2 regions of the Pseudoalteromonas sp. S554 genome follow, and region 1 is predicted to be linked to the other one. Evidence: predicted binding sites of a transcription regulator. Region 1 holds the regulator's gene; the other holds the start of a gene.
The links. The regulator FliA, encoded in region 1, starts transcription of late flagellar genes. The targets are predictions, from matches to a motif close to CTAAAGNTNNNNNNNNNNNNGCCGATA.
Positions count from the first base shown of each region.

Region 2: a site for FliA is predicted at 2,083-2,109, ahead of CWB65_RS02765 (DUF3530 family protein). Genes of this name have one in related genera too.

Region 1 covers NZ_PNDV01000033.1:60,405-63,821, forward strand. The annotation lists gene CWB65_RS08135 (chemotaxis protein CheA) at 1-414, opposite strand, end outside; gene CWB65_RS08140 (protein phosphatase CheZ) at 430-1,197, opposite strand; gene cheY (chemotaxis response regulator CheY) at 1,216-1,599, opposite strand; gene CWB65_RS08150 (RNA polymerase sigma factor FliA) at 1,639-2,349, opposite strand; gene CWB65_RS08155 (MinD/ParA family ATP-binding protein) at 2,376-3,236, opposite strand; gene flhF (flagellar biosynthesis GTPase FlhF) at 3,229-3,417, opposite strand, start outside.
Region 2 covers NZ_PNDV01000005.1:69,366-72,782, forward strand. The annotation lists gene murU (N-acetylmuramate alpha-1-phosphate uridylyltransferase MurU) at 1-234, shown strand, start outside; gene djlA (co-chaperone DjlA) at 268-1,125, shown strand; gene CWB65_RS02765 (DUF3530 family protein) at 1,108-2,013, opposite strand; gene rluA (bifunctional tRNA pseudouridine(32) synthase/23S rRNA pseudouridine(746) synthase RluA) at 2,133-2,786, opposite strand; gene rapA (RNA polymerase-associated protein RapA) at 2,980-3,417, opposite strand, start outside.

The DNA of each region.
Region 1 (3,417 bases):
TGAGTCACCAGCAAGCTCTTCTTCTGTTGGAGGTAAACCTAGTTTATGAAGGGTTTCAAGAAGTTCGGGATCAGCGGGTTCTGGTTTGTCACGATTTTGAATGGTGGCAAACATCTCGTTAATCGTATCGAGAGCTTGTAAAATTACGTCCATCAATTCCGAATTAACCGTTCGTACGCCTTGCCTAAGCAGATCGAACACATTCTCTGCGCCATGACATGCGTCAACGAGCTCGGTCATAGCTAAAAACCCAGCACCACCTTTTACAGTGTGAAACCCTCTAAATATGGCATTGAGTAATTCGGTGTCCTCTGGATTGTTTTCCAGCTCAACTAACTGTTCAGATAAAAGCTCTAGGATTTCTCCTGCCTCTACAAGAAAGTCTTGTAAAATATCTTCATCGACTTCAAACATGCAGTTACTCTCCTCTTAGAAGCCCAAACTTGATAAAAGATCATCGACTTCATCTTGATCAGATACAACATCATTACGTGATTCTTTATCAATAATAGGGCCTTCTGGACCTGCTAAAGTTTGTTCGTCTAATGGTTCATTTGTTTTTTGTTGTTCTATTTTTTCGGCTTTACTTTCGCTTTGATCAGCGAAGGCTGTCAAAAGATGAATTAAGCTTTCTTCAACTTCTCTAACAAGCTCAATAACTCGGCGAATAACTTGTCCGGTTAAATCTTGATAGTCTTGTGCCATAAGTACATTAGTCATCAAACTTTGCAGCTCATCGGTTTTATGATGAGAATTGTTCATAAACTTATCAATGCTGTGGCATAACGATTTAAACTCCCCTAACTCAATCTCTCGATTCATTAGGCGATCCCATGTCGGTTTGATATGAGATATTTCGTCTGCCAACTGTTGAGCAATTGGTAGGCTAGCCTCAACAGCATCCATTGTTTTATTCGCGGCATTTTCTGTCATTTCTATAACATAATTGAGCCGTTTTTTTGCATCTGGAATAGCATCGGTAGTTAAGTCAGATAAGCGAGTGTCTAGCTCAAAGCTTTTTAAAGCTTCATGCAATTGACGGGTTAACTTTCCAACCTCAGCAAATATTTCAGATTGCTCCTTAGAAGCGGTATCTAAAATTAACTGATTGGCTTTGTCTTGCTCACCGTTTTCTAGAAAAACAACGAGCTGACGAGCTTGTTCTAAAGTTATTTGAGGCGCAGCAAGTGCTGACATAAGCCTCTCCCCCTATCATTAGCCTAAACGTTCAAATACTTTTTCTAATTTAGTTTTGAGTGTTCCAGCAGTAAATGGCTTAACGATATAACCATTAACACCTGCCTGGGCTGCCGCTATAATTTGTTCTTTTTTAGCTTCAGCCGTTACCATCAATACTGGAATGTGTTTAAGCTTATCATCCGCACGTATTGCTCTAAGTAGGTCTATACCCTGCATTCCTGGCATATTCCAATCGGTAACAACAAAATCAAATACTTGATTTTGTAGCATTGGCAAAGCGGTTGACCCATCATCTGCTTCTTGAACATTAGTGAAACCTAAGTCACGCAACAGATTTTTAATAATACGTCTCATTGTTGAAAAATCGTCAACAACCAGAATTTTCATGTTTTTATCCAAAACATCCCCCAGTGAGGTCTTAACCTTGTTTACTTACTACTAATTTATCCAGTCATTGATTTTAGCTTTAAGCTTAATCATCGCCTGACCATGTATTTGACTTACACGCGATTCACTTACATCGAGTATATGCCCTATTTCTTTTAAATTCATTTCATCGTTATAGTACAAAGACAGCACCATTGCATCACGTTCTGGTAAAGATTTTATTGCACCTAATAGAGACTCGTTAAACCGCTCATTTTTAACATTATTAAACGGTTTGTCTAGCGCTAAATCTTGGCCCACTGGACTGATGGCATCTTCATCAACACCAAGGTCTTCAATACCGAGTACTTTACTTGCATTTACATCGTTTAAGATATGATGGTACTCATTTAACGAAATTTCAAGTTTTTCAGCAACTTCTATATCTGTCGGCTCACGGTTTAAGCTTTTTTCTAAAAATGCAATTGTTTCGGCCACCAAACGGCTTTTACGATGTACTGAACGGGGTGCCCAATCGCCACGTCGCATCTCGTCAAGCATTGCCCCACGAATACGAATCCCCGCAAAAGTTTCAAAGCTAGCCCCTTTGGTTGCATCAAAACTTTTAGATGCTTCAATCAGACCTATCATTCCTGATTGTATTAAATCGTCCAGCTGCACGCTGGCTGGTAAACGCGCTATAAGATGACATGCCACTTTTTTGACAAGTGATGCATGTTTTTCAACAATCACATTTAAATTTTGTGCTGATTGATATCCCATAACTTTATTCACCAATGTTGTCATAATTAGCCGTTTACTAGTTTCTCTATGAAAAACTCCAGATGACCTGATGGTTGATTAGGTATTGGCCATTTAACTGCTTTTGTTGCTAACGCTTGAAACGCAAGTGCCGCCGGCGAATTAGGAAAAAGCTCTACAATAACTTTTTGGCGACGCGTTGCTTTGCGCATATTTTCGTCGTAGGGAACCGTTGCGACCAGGTCCATTGATACATCTAAAAAACGATCGGTCACTTTGGAAAGTTTAGCAAATAACTCTTGCCCTTCACGCATACTACGGACCATATTTGCAACAATTTTAAATTTGTATACACCATGCTCGCGACTCAACACTTTAATGAGCGCATAAGCATCTGTAATCGATGTGGGCTCGTCGCATACAACAACCATGACGTCTTGTGCCGCGCGAGAAAAACTCAGCACCATGTCTGAAATACCTGCGGCTGTATCGACAATTAAAATATCAAATTCTGTATTTAATTCACTAAAAGCCCGTATAAGTCCCGCGTGCTCTGAAGGCGACAATTCAACCATACTTTGAGAGCCTGACGTTGCGGGTACAATCTTTATACCTGCGGGGCCTTCAACTAAAATTTCATCAAGTTCACATTCACCAGATAAAACATGTGATAAGTTACGTTCAACACGTAGTCCTAGCATAACGTCACAGTTTGCTAAGCCTAAATCGGCATCAAGAACCAACACTCTGTTACCTTGCTGGCCTAATGCAATTGCAGTATTCAGAGAAACATTTGTTTTTCCTACTCCACCTTTACCGCCAGTGACAGCGATAACTTTTACGCCGTTGTTATTGTTTTGACTCATTTTGCGCAGGCCACTTGCTTGATCTAATACTGTGTTAATCATACATCCCTACTGTGCTTGGCGCCACTGCTTGGTGCCTTGAATGTTGTGCTTTTGCTCTTTTTAAATAGAGTTGCTCAGCCTTTTTAACTAGTTTTTCAGCATTTGCAACTCGAATATCTTCTGGTACTCGTTGACCGTTAGTAAGATACCCTATTGGAAGGCGATTTTGAATCGCTATACT
Region 2 (3,417 bases), on a different contig from region 1:
GGGGATTTTACATTGAGCCACTTATCGCCAGATAGTCAAAAATATACGTTTTCGGGTATCAGTCGTTATCAGGCTGACTTTTTTAATGGTTTAGAGCCGGGCATTCGTCCGCTTGGGCCGTTATTACGAGAAAAATTAAGTAAGCATTTAGTGTCTACCGAGCTTTATATTGGTAATTGGGATGACATAGGCACACCAGCGCGTTTAACGGCATTAAATGAGCGCTTGGCGTAAGCCGACACATAATTAATAGGAGTAGTCGTTTACATGTGGGGAAAAATACTCGGATTTTGTTTTGGCTTTATGTTTGGCAAAATTTTTGGTGCTATTTTAGGGTTATACCTTGGTCATTTATTTGATAAAAGCTTAAAAAATAATTTTGATAAGGCGGGTGGTTTTTCAAGTTTATTTAATGGTGATGATGTCCACGAGCGCCAAGCGCTATTCTTTTCAAGCTGCTTTGCAGTGATGGGGCATATTGCAAAGTCTAATGGCCGAGTAAGCGAGGTACACATTAAAGCTGCTAGCTTATTTATGGACGAAATGGGGTTGAAAGGCGAAGAGCGCCGTGAAGCACAGCATGCTTTTCAAGCGGGTAAACAAAGCGACTTTTCATTAAAAGAAACCGTCTATGATTTTAAAGAACGCTTTGCTAAGCGTCATGACTTACTGCAATTATTTTTAGAAATACAAATTCAAATGGCGTTTTCTGATGGCATTTTAGCTGAGCAAGAAAAGCAGTTATTGAGTGAAGTAAGCAAGCAGTTAGGTATTTCTAAAACTCATTTTGCGTTTGTACTTAAACGCTATCAAGCTGAATTTAACTTTAGAAAACAGCAACAGCGTTACCAACAGCAGCAAGGGCAAAGTAGCAGTTATAAAGAAGGCTCAGGGCACCATGTACCCCCCAACAATAATATGAATCGTGCGCAAGCGCTTGGGCTCTTAGGACTTAACGATGGGGCAACAGAGCGGGAAGTAAAAGTGGCGTACCGTAAGTTAATGGCGCAACATCACCCTGATAAATTAGTATCGCAAGGTTTACCAAAACATATGATGGAATTGGCGGTTAAAAAAAGCCAAGACATTCAAGCAGCCTATGAGTATTTAAAAAAGGCGGCGTAAAAAGCCGTCTATTTCTTTTGTTAGCCGAGCATGTTGTTGAGGTTGATCACGAAGCCCAAATAACTGGCGCTGGCGGTAGTCAAACTTAGCGTTTCGGTTAACCCAGCGCTGGCGATTTTTTAAGTTAATTAAAATATCACGGTTGTCGCTGGCGTAATAAATATCTAAAAGTGCAGGCGTAACAAGAGACGTTGTTTGGGTTAAGCTTTTATTGCGTTTTGCATTGGGCAGATAGCTACTTACACTAATAAACGCATCAATACGCTCTTGTGGAAAGTCTGCATAGTACTCAGTTAACACCCCTGCGCTGGTGCCTTGCGCAATCACAACGATATTTGTGGGTTCTTGCATCGCGGTTTGGTAAAGCGCTTTGTAGCGAGCAAGTAAATTTAGTTTGTAGTTATCGAGTATTTCGTCGCTGATGGCTTCAATGGCATCCACATGATGAAGCGCTTCATTTTTACTTGAAGCATTAGGCTGCTCTGATTCACTGTTGGCTTGACTCTCTGTTTCAGTGGCGGCACTTGGTGCTGTTTCTGCAGCAGGCTCAGCTATTTTACTCGCTTGCCAATCAATATCAGGGGTGGTCATCGCATAGGTGGTGTAGCCTAAATTGTTAAGCTCTTTGCGTAAGTAACTCATTCCAGCATTGTTGGTAGGGGTTGATTGCCAATCGGGAATAAGTAATACAATCCCTCTAAAATCAGCGCTCATGTATTCACTACGTAAACTTAAAAATTCAGTTTCACCTGCTAGCATTGTTTTTACTTCGTCGGTAGGTAAAAGGCGTTTAATATCGCTATTTTCAATACTTGATAAAGAAGGCGGGGCAATATGTTCTGCAGCCGTTGTACAGAGTGCTAAAAGGGCTACACAGCTAAACGCCATGTAACACAGAACCTTTTTAAATAATTGCAAAAACACCATAACACGCTCAACCAGTCGTCATTAGTTAGGTATCGGCATGCTTGTTTAAAAGTTTAATTTTTCCTAAGTAATTGAGCCCATTAAAACTCGGGTTCTGCTTCAAAGGTCATTACTTGTTCGGTGACAGGGTGTTTTAGTTGCAACATTTGTGCGTGGAGTTGTAAACGCGGTGCGGCTGCAAGTGCCTCTTTATGAGCATAGAGTCGGTCACCTAAAATAGGGTGGCCAAGGCTTAGCATGTGTACGCGCAATTGATGTGAACGCCCCGTAATTGGAGTGAGCTCTACGCGTGTGGCGTTTTCCTCTCGTTCAAGTACTTTGAAATGAGTGAGTGATGGCTTGCCATTTTCATGATCTACCATTTGCTTTGGGCGATTAGGCCAGTCGCAAATAAGGGGTAAATCAACCGAGCCATTGTCTTGTTCAAGCTTACCAAAAACGCGAGCTATATAACGCTTAGCGGTTTCGCGATCTTGAAATTGCATACTTAAATGTCGGTGTGCAGCTTTATTCATAGCAAGGCAGAGTATGCCAGACGTTGCCATATCAAGACGATGAACAATTCTTGCGGTTGGAAACACGCGATTAACGCGGTTAATTAAGCTGTCGGCATGCTTAGGATCTTTACCCGGCACGGTCAATAATTCACTGGGTTTATTAACAATAAGCAAGTCGTCGTCTTGAAAAAGTATGGTTAAATACGGATTCATTGGGGGGTTGTAATTAACTAACACGGCCGGCCTTAATGATTTTGAAGGACATTATTTTAAGGTAGCAAGGGCAAAGGCTCAAGGAAAACATTGATAGCCTGTACGAAGGCTTCTAATTTATATGCTTTTTTGAATATAAAAAAGCGCGGTATAAATACCACGCTTTACTTAGCTGCTGTTGTTTGCAATTTTTACTAACAACTAAAAGCTCAAAACCCTAGTGAGAAACCACGATTAAGCGAATTGCGTCTAGTTGTAACTGCGCTTTTTCAATGTGTGCAGTTAGCTCGGTGCGTTGCTTATCGTAAAAGGTAATTTCTTCTTGGCGAATATTAGGGTTAATTTGCTTGAGCGCGCTTAATCGCTCTTGCTCTTCGCTAAGAGACGTTTGCATTTTAGCTAGCGACTGTGCACGAATAACCTCGAGTTTTTCTTGTGCCATGTCTTTTGCTGTTGTGATCATAGGGTGAATTGCGCTTTGTAGTGCACCCGCAAGTTTACTTGCTGTTTGACGACCAACGGCTGAAAGCTGTTGGTTAAACCCGTCAAATGCGACGTTTTCGCCTAAGTTATTACTGGCTTTATCAAGTAATATGCGAATAGGCGTTGGGGGTAAAAAGCGGCCCACTTGTAATGCTTTAGGCGCCATTGCTTC